DNA from 2 places in the Paenibacillus sp. lzh-N1 genome. Region 1 is predicted to be linked to the other one. Evidence: a T-box and tRNA genes for the amino acid it is inferred to sense, from the RefSeq annotation. Region 1 holds a T-box; the other holds one or more tRNA genes.

Region 1 (7,078 bases):
CTGTTCCCTATACCATTTATTGCAAAGAATACAGTCCTGAAACAGAAGTATCCAACAACCGTCCGGTGGAGGAAGAATTTCTCACTCCCGCGTTCGGTAGAACAAGCCTGGATGAGCGTGAAGAACAAAACGGCTTTGACGGTGAAGATGCTTGGCAGATCGTTGAAAATTGGGGGACCTCTAACACTCCGGCCATGGCGGAAAGTGGAGAAATCCATCGCTATGATGATATGGAAATCGAAGCCGACGATGATAATATGGGCTTCGTAGAGCCATATGAAAGCTTTGTCGCTACTGACATTTATGGCAGAAATGTATCCATTGTCCGTAGTTCTATTTATCAGCGTTATATAGAAGATGGCGAGGGTGAAGGTCTGCTGGAGCCAGATTTGCACGAGGACGAATCGTAAGCTTTAAAGTGAAACGCCTAGTAGGTAGTAAGCTCTAATTGTCGCTGTACGATCCGTACAATATCAGCGATATAATCACCGATAATCGGCAAATTCAACGCTCCGAGCACTTGAAGCACATAAATAATGGTAGCAGCAAAAAAAGTAAACCCTAGCGCAATGCCTATCCCTCGGGAAACACCTGATATTAGGTTTAGCCAAAGCAATCGCCAAGGCTTATTCAGCAGCAAAGCGTAATCTGCAATACGTGTTCGTTCCATCTGCTCTGACACAGCTTGCACCAGCTTTTCCACACGACTTAGTTTCTCTGCCTGTTCACCTGCTATTCCCTTTTCTGAGGCTATGGCGGCCCCTTCTCCGTTCATCCCTCGGAGACTCCTTCCCTGTCTGCGCCTTGACCGTGCTGTCATATGCACAATCCCCCTTTTCCCATAGCTGCCCCGAAAGCAGCAAACGAGCCGAAGCACGTAACGGAGGAAACCCGTTTCCGATGCTTAGGCTCGTTTTTATATGCTGCCTGTTATTGTATTATGGGACAGGGGGCTTGTAATTATTCCCCAATATGAACGCCGATGGTTTTGCCGTTCACTTCTACATGTTCCGCTGGTTCAGCTTGACCAAATGTCACCGTGGTTACCAATACGTTCTCACGCAACACAGAGTCGAAGCTTTCGATCGCCTGACGCAAGTCGCTGTCTACATCCAACGTCAATGCTACATACTTTTCAATCGGCAGATCCAGCTTTTTGCGGTAGTCTTGTACCGCGCGAACCACTTCACGTACCCAGCCCTCTTGCTCAAGCTCCGGTGTAATATCTGTGTTCAGCGCTACCGTTAAGCCATAGCCAGAAGCAGAAGCGAAGCCTTCTTTTGCTTTTTTCTCCACCAGCAATTCTTCGGCTGTAACTTGCAACTCTTCACCTTCTGGAGAAGCCACGTTCAGCACTCCTTTTTCTACAACAGAACGAGTATCCTCAGCAGACATTCCTTTGAAAAGGTTTTGTAGGAATCCGACATTTTTGCCGTATTTCTTGCCTGCTACTTTCAAATTCAGCTTCAATGTAAAATCAACAAATCCGCTATCATCCGTCTCAACATGAATATTCTTCACATTGATCTCGTCTTTGATGATTTCTTCATAGCCGCTCAGGTCAAAATCCTGATCCATAGACAGAATCAATTCAGACAACGGTTGACGTGTTTTCAAACCCGTTTCGTTACGGACATTACGTGCTAATTCAACGACGCGACGTGCTGTTTCCATATCTCGTTCCAGTTCCAGATCAATTAAGGATTCATTGGCAGACGGATAGTCATCCAAATGAACACTTTCCCCATTGCTCAGGTTGAGGTAAATATCCTCAGCAAGCAGCGGTGTGAACGGTGCAAGCAGCTTCGCCGTCGTTAACAACACCTCAGTCAATGTTCGATACGCATCCAGCTTATCTTCTGTAAGCCCGTTACCCCAGAAACGATCACGTGAACGACGGATATACCAGTTACTCAGCTCATCCACAAACGACTCAATCGCTTTGGATGAGTTCAGGAAGTCATTTACAGACAATGCTTTATCCACAACCAAGATTAGGCTGTTTAGACGGGATAAAATCCAGCGATCCAACTTGTGTGCCGATGGCTTGAATGGATGCTGTGCCGGATCAAATCCGTCAATATCCGCATACAGAGTCAGAAATGCGTGTGTATTGACAAGCGTATCTACCAGCTTCGATTTAGCCTCGCCTACAATGCCTTTGGAAAAACGTTTGCTATTCCATGGTGCACTATCGGACAGTAATGCCCAGCGGAAAGCATCTGTTCCGTACTCATCAATCACTTCCCACGGATCAATAACATTACCCTTTGATTTGGACATTTTCTGCCCCTGCTCATCCAGTACATGGCCTGTTGCCATGACAGCTTTGTAAGGAGCTTTGCCAGTCAGCATCGTCGAAACCGCAAGCAAGCTATAGAACCAGCCACGAGTCTGGTCAATCCCTTCACAGATCATATCTGCCGGAAATTGCTGCTCAAACGTTTCATTATTCTCAAAAGGATAGTGATGCTGTGCAAACGGCATAGAGCCGCTATCGAACCATACATCGATGACTTCCGGTGTGCGAGTCATTTCGTATTTACCGCATTGGCTACGAACCTTGATATCATCTACATAAGGTTTGTGTAGCTCGATATCCGCTGGTACATCCCCAATTGCACGTTCTCTCAATTCAGCAATACTATGGGGTGCGAACTGTTCTCCAGTTTCCTCACAAACCCAGATATTGAGCGGTGTACCCCAATAGCGATCGCGACTGATGTTCCAATCCACCAGTTCCTCCAAAAACTTACCGAAGCGTCCTTCGCGTACATGACCCGGGTACCATTCAACTTCGCTGTTGTTAGCAATCAGTTGATCCTTGATCGCAGTTGTTTTGATAAACCAGCTGTCCATCGCATAGTACAATAATGGAGTATCGCAGCGCCAGCAGAACGGATAGCTATGCTCGTATTTTTCCTTGCTGTACAGCAACCCTTTTTCGGACAGCATTTTCACAATATCTACATCGCAATCTTTCACAAAACGGCCTGCAAAATCAGTGATTTCAGCTACATAGTTACCTTGGAGATCCACTACGTTGATAAACCCAACGCCATTTTCACGACATACGCGATAGTCATCCTCACCATGTGCCGGGGCCATATGAACGATACCTGTACCGCTGGAATCTGTTACGAACTTGGCACCCAGAATTTGGTTACCTTTCTCCACCTGAAAATAAGTAAATGGCGGGGTATAGGTTTGGCCTACCAGTTCTGAACCCGATAGCGTGCCAATCACTTCATGATCACCTTTAATTACGGTCTCAACAAGATTTTTAGCAACGATGTATACCCCATCTTCCTGCTTCACACGTGCGTATTCCAGCTCAGGGTTGACGGCGAGCGCCACGTGACTCGGCAAGGTCCAAGGTGTTGTCGTCCAGGCCAGTACATATTCACCACTGCTATGCAGCTTGAATTTGGCCGTGGCACTCAGATCCTTTACATCTTTGTAGCCCTGTGCTACTTCATGGGAACTTAGTGTTGTCTGACAATCCGGGCAGTACGGACTCACACGATGACCACGATACAGCAGATCTTTCTCATGAATCGTCGCCAAAATGTTCCATACACTCTCGATATAGTTATTGTCCAAGGTAATGTATGGGTGATCGAGGTCTGTCCAGTATCCGATCGCTTCGGTTAAATCGCGCCACTGCTGCTCGTATTCAAACACGCTCGCTTTACATTTTTTAATAAATTTCTCAACACCGTATTCTTCAATTTCAGGCTTGTGAGAGATCCCCAGTTGCTTTTGCACACCCAGTTCTACCGGCAGGCCATGCGTATCCCAACCCGCCTTACGTACAACACGATATCCCTTCATGGTCTGATAGCGGCCGACGAAATCCTTAATTACGCGACCCAGCACATGACCGATGTGTGGTTTGCCGTTAGCTGTTGGTGGGCCCTCATAAAACACAAAATTAGGCTTTCCTTCACGATTGGTAATGGATTTACGGAACGTGTCCTCCTGTTTCCATTTGCTCAGGATGCGTAGGTCACGTGACCGTGCTTTTTCTTTAACATCCACTCTGTTCATAACGTCATACTTCCTCTCTGCTCATCATTAATTGTTCTAGCGCACTTAAAAAAAGCAACAAAAAAAGCCCCATCCCTGTAAAAGGGACGAGACTGTGCTCGCGTTACCACCCTGATTCCGTAATTAGACCAGTCTAAAGAAGACGATCTTGTCACGACTCTCTGAGCCCTACTCAACTTCAGCAGGGCGCCATTATAACGCATGGCAAACGGTGATTGCTTACACACGCCATAAATTTAAGCGCTTCAGCTCACTTCTCCGGGAGGATCTTCGGTCATGTTCTGAACGTTGGCTTGCACCGGAAGGCCAACTCTCTGAGGGACAAATCATGACGTACTCGTTCCCATCAACGAATTAAACATGTTAAATTCATCGAATATTAAACCAGCAACATCGTTGCCTTTGAATAACAACCATCAACCAATAGACGGATAATCGTTGAATTCAGTATAGTATTTACAGTTATAGCCTGTTTAAAGATAAAAGTCAACCCTAACAAGACCTAATGAAAAGCTTGTCAGAAATCACAATCAGTAAATTTCTTTCATTTCACGCTCGCGCTCCAGCACTTCGCGTTCCCGGTTTTCAAGTGCTTCCCAGCCATCTTGGCTTAACAAGTCAAGCTGTGCTTCCACCAATGTACGAAACCGTGCTCGGTAAATTGAAGCCTGTTTCTTCAGTTCTTCAACCTCCAACGCGATTTTGCGGGATTTGGACAATGCTTCGTTCACAATACGATCCGCATTTTTTTCCGCTTCCTTCACGATCAGTTGAGATTCTTTCTTGGCGTTGTTGCGAACTTCATCAGCTGCTTCCTGCGCGACAATAATTGTCTTACTCAGTGTATCCTCAATCGTCGCAAAATGATCGAGCTTCTCCTGTACGTTCAGCAACTGGGTGCTCAGTTCTTTATTTTCACGAATAACGCCCTCGTAATCCTTGATCACCTGATCCAAAAATTCATTAACCTGATCCTCATCATAACCGCGAAGCCGGCGGGCAAATTCCTTATTATGTATATCCAATGGCGTTAATGGCATGCCGTCCACCTCCTATAAGATTGACAAAAAATTCATTTTCCGCGTCACGACGCTCATTATCATCTATCGGTCATCATACCCCGTTTTGTGAATACTGTACAGAGCAAAATCGTTCCAGTTCTTCGCTATAGGTTAATTCTTTCGACAGAAAGCTCATGAATCCTGCCTACAGCTATACAAACTTACCAATTTTGACACGGAATCTACCCTTTTTTGTCATCCCGTCTGTTTCAAGCACTTTGAAACGCCCAAATCCCTGCATGGAAATAACGTCCCCAACCTTAAGTGAAGTAGATGGATTCTCCTCCACCTTCCAGTTTACCCGACATCGTCCCGCTCGAATCGGTGTTAATATTTTACTGCGACTCAATTTGTAGACGTCACCGGCAACCCCGTCCAGACGCAAAGAAGCGACCGTCAGATCCATCGCCTCTAATGCAACTTCCTTCGTTCGGAGACTTGCTACTGGCAACAGTTCTGTCCAAACATGAACACGATGTACCTGCTGCAAATGCATGGTTATAAAATCTCCGATCTCTGATGCCACCAACACATGACACCCATCATCCAGCACGAGAATGTCCCCGATTTTTCCACGCTTGATTCCAAGCCCCAAAATGGCACCCAGATAATCGCCGTGCTCAAGGGTATTGATTTTATGATCATCAGAAGAGATGGAAAGGACTTGAATTCCCATTTCCTCATCGTCCAAATACGAATAATCGGGCGCAATCAGCGCCCGCTTTCGTTCCGAAGCCGTATATCCGCCATCTACCCTAATCGTGACCTTGTCTTCCTTCGAAGCAAGTGTCTCCAATATGTACTGTTGTCGCGGATCCAAAAAATCAGTCAGCTTCTGCTCATGATAAGCTCCCGCATGACTGATCCATTCGGAAGCACGATCCACATAATCCCGTTCATCCGGGTGAAAATGCTCATAAATCTCAGTTCGCATAAATCCTCCTAGACGAAATTACCAATTAAAGAAATCAAACCGTACGATGCAAAACGCAAAGCAATCAGCGCTACGATAGGTGAAATATCAATCATCCCGAAGATTGGCGGTATAAACCTGCGAAAAGGAGACAAATACGGCTCCACAAACCTGGCAAGTAAATCACCGATCACACTCTCTCTGGCATTAGGAAGCCATGACAGCAGGACATATGCAATGATCATGTACGAATAAATCTGAAATAACCAGTAAATTACCTCGATCAAGAAAAGCTCACCTCATTCTGTTAAGTTCTTGTTCAGTGTCAGCCAGTATCTCCGTAATGGAGCCTTGAATTTCAACCGTATCCGGTGTGCACAGAAAAATATTGTTACCGACCTTCGAAATGCCGCCACTCAGTGCATACACAGTACCACTCAAAAAATCAATGATACGTAGCGCCTGATCCTTGCGAATTCGTTGCAAGTTAACCACGACGGTGCGATGTGAACGGATATGGTCGGCGATTTCCTGTGCTTCATCGTAAGAACGCGGCTCATACAGAACAACTTTCACATTTTTCTGTGAATGGATGCTGACAACATTCGTGCCCTTCTGGTTCTTACGTTTATCAAAGCTTGGGGTTTCAATTTCTTGATCTTCCGGCGTATTCATAACCTCTCGCTCTATAACTTCCTCTTCTTCCTGAAGCCCCAGAAAGTTCATGAACTTATTCATTACGCCCACTGAAAATCCTCCTCTCGTCCGACCAGTACGGAACCAAGCCGCAACCAGGTCGCTCCTTCTTCAACCGCCACTTCAAAATCATTGGACATCCCCATAGACAAGTGAACGATAGGTTCTCTAGTCAAGGCTTGTCCATTTAACCGATCACGCAGTTCACGCAATCCTCGAAACACAGGTCGAGTATGTTCTGGGTCTTCCTCATGAGGAGCCATGGTCATCAAGCCGATTACGTCCACATGTTCCAACTCGCGAATTTGTTCCAAGAAAGGGGCGACCGTCTCGGGGGATAAGCCGTATTTTGAAATTT
Region 2 (7,078 bases), 2.4 Mb from region 1:
CGTCTAAGCAGTGAGGCTGATGTGTAGGCAAATCCGCACATCGTTAAGGCTGGGCTGTGATGGGGAGCGAAAATTATAGTAGCGAAGGTCATGATCTCAGACTGCCAAGAAAAGCCTCTAGCCAGGAGAAGGTGCCCGTACCGCAAACCGACACAGGTAGGCGAGAAGAGAATTCTAAGGCGCGCGGAAGAACTCTCGTTAAGGAACTCGGCAAAATGACCCCGTAACTTCGGGAGAAGGGGTGCCTCGGTAGGGTGAATAGCCCGAGGGGGCCGCAGTGAAAAGGCCCAAGCGACTGTTTAGCAAAAACACAGGTCTGTGCGAAGCCGCAAGGCGAAGTATACGGGCTGACGCCTGCCCGGTGCTGGAAGGTTAAGGGGAGTGGTAAGCCTTCGGGCGAAGCTATGAACCGAAGCCCCAGTAAACGGCGGCCGTAACTATAACGGTCCTAAGGTAGCGAAATTCCTTGTCAGGTAAATTCTGACCCGCACGAATGGCGTAACGACTTGGGCGCTGTCTCAACGAGAGATCCGGTGAAATTTTAATACCTGTGAAGATGCAGGTTACCCGCGACAAGACGGAAAGACCCCATGGAGCTTTACTGCAGCTTGATATTGAATTTGGGTACGATCTGTACAGGATAGGTGGGAGCCGTTGAATCTTGAGCGCCAGCTTGAGAGGAGGCATCCTTGGGATACCACCCTGATCGTATCTAGGTTCTAACTTGGTACCGTGATCCGGTACGAGGACAGTGTCAGGTGGGCAGTTTGACTGGGGCGGTCGCCTCCTAAAGAGTAACGGAGGCGCCCCAAGGTTCCCTCAGAATGGTTGGAAATCATTCGAAGAGTGCAAAGGCAGAAGGGAGCTTGACTGCGAGACCTACAAGTCGAGCAGGGACGAAAGTCGGGCTTAGTGATCCGGTGGTACCGCATGGAAGGGCCATCGCTCAACGGATAAAAGCTACCCTGGGGATAACAGGCTTATCTCCCCCAAGAGTCCACATCGACGGGGAGGTTTGGCACCTCGATGTCGGCTCATCGCATCCTGGGGCTGAAGTAGGTCCCAAGGGTTGGGCTGTTCGCCCATTAAAGCGGTACGCGAGCTGGGTTCAGAACGTCGTGAGACAGTTCGGTCCCTATCTGTCGTGGGCGTAGGAAATTTGAGAGGAGCTGTCCTTAGTACGAGAGGACCGGGATGGACGTACCGCTGGTGTACCAGTTGTTCCGCCAGGAGCACCGCTGGGTAGCTATGTACGGAAGGGATAAGCGCTGAAAGCATCTAAGCGTGAAGCCCCCCTCAAGATGAGATTTCCCAGTATGTAAGACCCCTTGAAGACGACGAGGTAGATAGGTTGGGGGTGGAAGTGCAGTAATGCATGGAGCTGACCAATACTAATCGGTCGAGGGCTTATCCTAAAGATAAGGCGCAATGAAGTTTCGGATCCAGTTTTCAAGGTGTAACCTTGAAGTTAGAATTTGCGAGGCAAATTCATGTTTGGTGGCGATAGCGGAGGGGTTCCACACGTACCCATCCCGAACACGACCGTTAAGCCCTCCAGCGCCGATGGTACTTGGACCGCAGGGTCCTGGGAGAGTAGGACGCCGCCAAGCAAAGTCCTTTAAAGGATGATAAAATTATAAATTAGGGCCTTTAGCTCAGCTGGTTAGAGCGCACCCCTGATAAGGGTGAGGTCGGTGGTTCGAGTCCACTAAGGCCCACCATTTCTAGATTGACTAAAAGTATGGGGCTATAGCTCAGCTGGGAGAGCGCCTGCCTTGCACGCAGGAGGTCAGGGGTTCGATCCCCCTTGGCTCCACCAATATTCCCTGATAGCTCAGTTGGTAGAGCACTCGACTGTTAATCGAGTTGTCACAGGTTCGAGTCCTGTTCGGGGAGCCATATTTTTAATACTTCTGAATTATATATATAAGGTGGCGGCGTAGCTCAGCTGGCTAGAGCGTACGGTTCATACCCGTGAGGTCGGGGGTTCGATCCCCTCTGCCGCTACTCGGAGAGATACCCAAGTGGCTATAAGGGGACCCTCTGCTAAGGGGTTAGACTGCGAAAGTGGTGCGAGGGTTCGAATCCCTCTCTCTCCGCCATAAATTTATTAAATCAGAATTCATTTTGTAAGGCCCGTTGGTCAAGGGGTTAAGACACCTCCCTTTCACGGAGGTAACAGGGGTTCGAATCCCCTACGGGTCATAATATGGAGGCTTAGCTCAGCTGGGAGAGCATCTGCCTTACAAGCAGAGGGTCGGGGGTTCGATCCCCTCAGCCTCCACCATATTTTATATCGCGGGGTGGAGCAGTTCGGTAGCTCGTCGGGCTCATAACCCGAAGGTCGTAGGTTCAAATCCTGCCCCCGCAATTAATTTCCTGTTGGAAATGCCTCTGGAACTGTGGTGTAGAGGCCTAACATGCCTGCCTGTCACGCAGGAGATCGCGGGTTCGAATCCCGTCAGTTCCGCCATTTAAATGCATATAGTACGAACTATATGGTATAGTTATGAAATTAAATATGGCTCGGTAGCTCAGTCGGTAGAGCAGAGGACTGAAAATCCTCGTGTCGGCGGTTCGATTCCGTCCCGAGCCACCTTTCAAGTGGGAATTGGTAATGTGCCGGTGTAGCTCAATTGGTAGAGCAACTGACTTGTAATCAGTAGGTTGGGGGTTCAAGTCCTCTCGCCGGCACCATTTTGGAGGATTAGCGAAGTGGCCAAACGCATCAGACTGTAAATCTGCTCCCTTACGGGTTCGGTGGTTCGAATCCATCATCCTCCACCAGTTTTATAATCATATGGCGGTCGTGGCGAAGTGGTTAACGCACCGGACTGTGACTCCGGCATTCGTGGGTTCAAGCCCCATCGGCCGCCCTTTGATTCTTAATTTAATGGGGATTAGCCAAGCGGTAAGGCAACGGACTTTGACTCCGTCATGCATAGGTTCAAATCCTATATCCCCAGCCATTAAGAGCCATTAGCTCAGTTGGTAGAGCACCTGACTTTTAATCAGGGTGTCGAAGGTTCGAGTCCTTCATGGCTCACCATTTATAAATTATTTTGCGGTCGTGGCGGAATTGGCAGACGCGCACGGTTCAGGTCCGTGTGGGCTAACCCCCCGTGGAGGTTCGAGTCCTCTCGACCGCACCATATTTTGCGGACGTGGCTCAGCGGTAGAGCATCGCCTTGCCAAGGCGAGGGTCGCGGGTTCGATTCCCGTCGTCCGCTTCATTATCCATACGGCGCCATAGCCAAGTGGTAAGGCAAAGCTCTGCAAAAGCTTCATCCCCAGTTCAAATCTGGGTGGCGCCTTGACTGCTCATTATGGAATTTAATATGCGCCCTTAGCTCAGCTGGATAGAGCGTTTGACTACGAATCAAAAGGCCGGGAGTTCGAATCTCTCAGGGCGCGCCATTTCTTAAAAAATGTATAATGTCGGGATGTAGCTCAGCTTGGTAGAGCACCTGGTTTGGGACCAGGGGGTCGCATGTTCAAATCGTGTCATCCCGATACTGATTTGCGGGTGTAGTTCAATGGTAGAACTCCAGCCTTCCAAGCTGGTAGCGTGGGTTCGATTCCCATCACCCGCTTTTTGCTATAGCGGATTCTTGTTGCCTCAGTGGTGACACCTTATAAATAAAGAGAGCCTGTCTGGGGACAGAGCTCTCTCTTTTTTTGTGCATTTATATTCCATAGATTCCACAAAGTGATGGCTATTGTTAGTGCTTGCCATCGGTGTATCTCTCCTGTTCCTGCAGGGGGATACACCGATAACTGATCTAGTGCACAGATTTTACACTGGAATGGTTAGTTGGATGGAGGTTCCCTGATTTGAAGCAGAAGTCATGCTCATGAAGCCGCCTACTCCTCTAGCTCGTTCTTCCATGCTGAACAATCCAACTCCCTCTCCTTTGGATTCTCCAGAGAAGCCCATACCCTCATCCCGAATAGTTACTTTTATTATTTCGTCTTGATCCTCTACATCAACGTATGCTTCTGCTACATCTGCGTATTTAGCCACATTCGTCAGTGCTTCCTGTACAATTCTATAGATTGCTATTTCTTTTCGGATATCAAGGCGTTTACGTAAAGTACATTGAAAATGCACTTTGATTCCGTAATGCGAACAGAAATTTTCAATATAAGTTCTTAGGGCCGGTACGACACCCAAATCATCCAGAACTGAGGGACGAAGTTCCCACGCTAAGCCACGAACATCTTTAATGATATCAGTTACCTGTGTACGCAGATTTTCCAGAGTAGCACTGGGCTGTTCAGCTAGTTGGCTATCTAGTTGAATAATAAGTGAAAACAGGCTTTGACCAATCCCATCATGAAGCTCTCTTGAAAAGCGTTTACGCTCTTCCTCCTGTATTTGCATGACTTGCGTCATCATGGTCTGAAGCTCTGCCTCTACTTTTTTTAATTTAGTTACTTCATTACGGATCGCTAAGTACTGATAGGGTTTACCTTCCTCGTCCATAAATGGAACTATCGTGGTATTCACCCAGTAGTAGCTGTTATCTTTAGCACGATTTCGTATTTCTCCCTGCCATACCTCACCTGAACGGATCGTAGTCCACAGGTTCTTCATGAAGGCTCGAGTATGATAGCCCGAATTAATGAGACGATGATCCTGCCCGATCAATTCTTCACGACTATATTGCGAAATCTCACAGAACTTATCGTTTACGTACTGAATAATTCCTCGATGATCGGTCAGAGCAACGATGGAAGATGTATCTAGAGCAAATTTAAGATTGGATAGCTGGTGGAGAGAACTACGCAGTACATGGAGAAAAGGAGAATCTGGTATATGAATTTCCAAATCATTCAGTAGTTTATCGGTTGACTCCCCAAAGGCGGGCTGCAGTAAAGGGTTAGAAGGTTCATTCATAATGGAGCAACCCCTTTTTCAGTGCAAATTTGACCAACTCAGGCCGTGTTTTCAAGTTAAGCTTCTCCATAAGGTTGCTTTTGTGGGACTCTACGGTTTTGACGCTAATTACCAGGTGTTCGGCAATTTCCTTGTTGGCATATCCTTTGGCTACCCATGATAGGATCTCTTTTTCCCGCTCAGACAGGGATTCATACGGTCCGGCTATGCCCTCTTGTTTGATTTTGTCCAGATATTCACTCATCAGGCGTTTGGTTGCATTGGGGTATAGATAGGCACTGCCTTCGGCCACAGACTGGATGGCAGCGAGTAATTCCTCATGAGGTGCACTTTTTAAAATATATCCAGATGCTCCGGCTTGAATGGCTCGGAACAGATATTCCTCATCATCATGCATTGTTAGAATAAGCACTTCTGTATCTGGCAACTGTTTTTTTAATTCGGTGGTTGCCGTGAGGCCATCTTTGCCAGGTGGCATACTAAAATCCATGAGCACGACATTAGGTTGTAGCTCCACCGCTTTGCGGATTGCTTCATCCCCGTCTGCTGCATCTCCTACTACCTTAATACCGTTTTTGCCGTCCAATAGGGCCATGAGGCCAGAACGTACGACAACATGATCATCCACTACTAGTATACGAATCAATTAGTCATCCCCTCGAACGGTAAAAAACCGTGCGTTTTGTCATAATCATAGCAAATTTTAGGGATTTCAATCAACAGAGATAGTTAGATGAGCTGTTCATGTTCACTTATATTTATAATTTTATTTTTCTTCAAATATCAATCTATGGAGTGAGAGGGAGAGCACATAGCTGGCCAAGGCGATGAGCGACTTGAGTGGCCTTGGCTACATCAGAATCGGTGAATGTCCTCACATCACGGTTACCAACAAGTAGCACACCGTTTGGCAAGTCTCCTGTACTGGAAAAGGGAATGGCTACTGCAGAATGTAACTGTTCGGCCAGCATAAGCGCACATTCTTGACGTAAACGTATACTGCCTGATATTAAAGCGCTAACGGTTACGGTACGCCCCAGACGAACAGCCATCCCGGCAATCCCATGACCGACTTTAAAAGAGATAAGGCGATAGCGATTGTTTCGGCTGCCGGAGGCATAATACCAATGCAACTTACCCCCTGACCTGGACATAAATGCAAGTGCAGTGAGATCCCCATAAACATGATCTCGCAACTGGTTCAGTTCATTTCGCATTTCATCCGTTATTTGTAGCATAGAAGACACATCCTTTATCTTAACCAACTGTAGCTCTAACTTATTGTAATTCCGACAGGTACAAAAGTAATTCAGGGAACCCCCTGATCTATAGGCGCAGGAAACACTGACTTTTCATTAGACTGGGTAATCAATAAGAGGCGGGGCGATAAATGGGGCGTTAGATAATCCTGGAAGTGATATTTATCACTGCAAATCAGGGAGTAGGGAGGTGCAAAATCAGGTGTTCTCCCGATAACAACCCAGGAATCAAAACATTATGATAAAGATATCAGGTAAACACGAGGAGGACGCTAATATGCAAGCCACTTGTATGGAACGGTTTAGGGACGAAACGCAGCGCACGGGGATTCAGCTTTTTCTGACGGAAGAGCATTTTGAGCTGTTAAAAGATATTATGTCGTGGAAGAAGGTAAAGGCAGGCGTTATGCTTTTTCGAGAGGGTGATGATGCGGAGCAGCTTTATTATATACATTCGGGTCATGTTAAACTCCGTAAATCGACAGAAGACGGTAAAGAATTGATTCTGACTATTCAGCACCAAGGCGATTTGATCGGGGAGTTTAGTGGGATAGATGGGGAAGAGTATAGTTGTACTGCAGAAACAGCCGATGTGTGTGAGTTAGGTGTCGTGCTTGTTAAGGACCTGGAGTCTCTCCTGTCTAAGAACGGGGAAATGGCGCTTCAGTTCATACAGTGGATGGCAATGAAGCAACGAATTATGCAATCACGGTTTCGGGACTTACTGTTGTATGGTAAAACGGGGGCACTAGCGTCTACACTGATCCGTGCAAGTAATACATGTGGTGTAGCTGTGAAGGATGGCATTTTACTGAACATGAAGCTAAGTCACTCCGAACTGGGCGAGATGATTGGAGCAACGCGCGAAAGTGTGAATCGGATGCTGAGCTCGCTAAAAGAGCAGGGAACCTTGGATACG

What was found. The T-box of region 1 lies ahead of ileS (isoleucine--tRNA ligase). A T-box ahead of a tRNA ligase gene usually reads a tRNA of that ligase, here a tRNA-Ile.
Region 2: it has a tRNA-Ile gene. The T-box ahead of ileS (isoleucine--tRNA ligase) is inferred to sense a tRNA for this amino acid. The anticodon was not compared.

Annotation. Positions count from the first base shown of each region.
Region 1 is NZ_CP025696.1:3,692,361-3,699,438, reverse strand. It holds gene C0638_RS16865 (TraR/DksA C4-type zinc finger protein) at 1-410, shown strand, start outside; gene C0638_RS16860 (DUF5665 domain-containing protein) at 428-775, opposite strand; gene ileS (isoleucine--tRNA ligase) at 961-4,050, opposite strand; T-box leader at 4,130-4,409, opposite strand; gene C0638_RS16850 (DivIVA domain-containing protein) at 4,581-5,090, opposite strand; gene C0638_RS16845 (YlmH family RNA-binding protein) at 5,263-6,045, opposite strand; gene C0638_RS16840 (YggT family protein) at 6,054-6,311, opposite strand; gene C0638_RS16835 (cell division protein SepF) at 6,319-6,771, opposite strand; gene C0638_RS16830 (YggS family pyridoxal phosphate-dependent enzyme) at 6,762-7,078, opposite strand, start outside.
Region 2 is NZ_CP025696.1:1,295,157-1,302,234, reverse strand. It holds rRNA gene C0638_RS05980 (23S ribosomal RNA) at 1-1,415, shown strand, start outside; rRNA gene rrf (5S ribosomal RNA) at 1,494-1,610, shown strand; tRNA gene C0638_RS05970 (tRNA-Ile) at 1,645-1,721, shown strand; tRNA gene C0638_RS05965 (tRNA-Ala) at 1,744-1,819, shown strand; tRNA gene C0638_RS05960 (tRNA-Asn) at 1,824-1,899, shown strand; tRNA gene C0638_RS05955 (tRNA-Met) at 1,934-2,007, shown strand; tRNA gene C0638_RS05950 (tRNA-Ser) at 2,011-2,102, shown strand; tRNA gene C0638_RS05945 (tRNA-Glu) at 2,134-2,205, shown strand; tRNA gene C0638_RS05940 (tRNA-Val) at 2,212-2,287, shown strand; tRNA gene C0638_RS05935 (tRNA-Met) at 2,298-2,371, shown strand; tRNA gene C0638_RS05930 (tRNA-Asp) at 2,397-2,473, shown strand; tRNA gene C0638_RS05925 (tRNA-Phe) at 2,524-2,596, shown strand; tRNA gene C0638_RS05920 (tRNA-Thr) at 2,622-2,697, shown strand; tRNA gene C0638_RS05915 (tRNA-Tyr) at 2,702-2,787, shown strand; tRNA gene C0638_RS05910 (tRNA-His) at 2,804-2,876, shown strand; tRNA gene C0638_RS05905 (tRNA-Gln) at 2,895-2,969, shown strand; tRNA gene C0638_RS05900 (tRNA-Lys) at 2,974-3,049, shown strand; tRNA gene C0638_RS05895 (tRNA-Leu) at 3,065-3,152, shown strand; tRNA gene C0638_RS05890 (tRNA-Gly) at 3,159-3,230, shown strand; tRNA gene C0638_RS05885 (tRNA-Cys) at 3,244-3,314, shown strand; tRNA gene C0638_RS05880 (tRNA-Arg) at 3,341-3,417, shown strand; tRNA gene C0638_RS05875 (tRNA-Pro) at 3,440-3,513, shown strand; tRNA gene C0638_RS05870 (tRNA-Gly) at 3,523-3,593, shown strand; gene C0638_RS05865 (PAS domain-containing sensor histidine kinase) at 3,797-4,900, opposite strand; gene C0638_RS05860 (response regulator) at 4,893-5,546, opposite strand; gene C0638_RS05855 (GAF domain-containing protein) at 5,689-6,138, opposite strand; gene C0638_RS05850 (Crp/Fnr family transcriptional regulator) at 6,437-7,078, shown strand, end outside.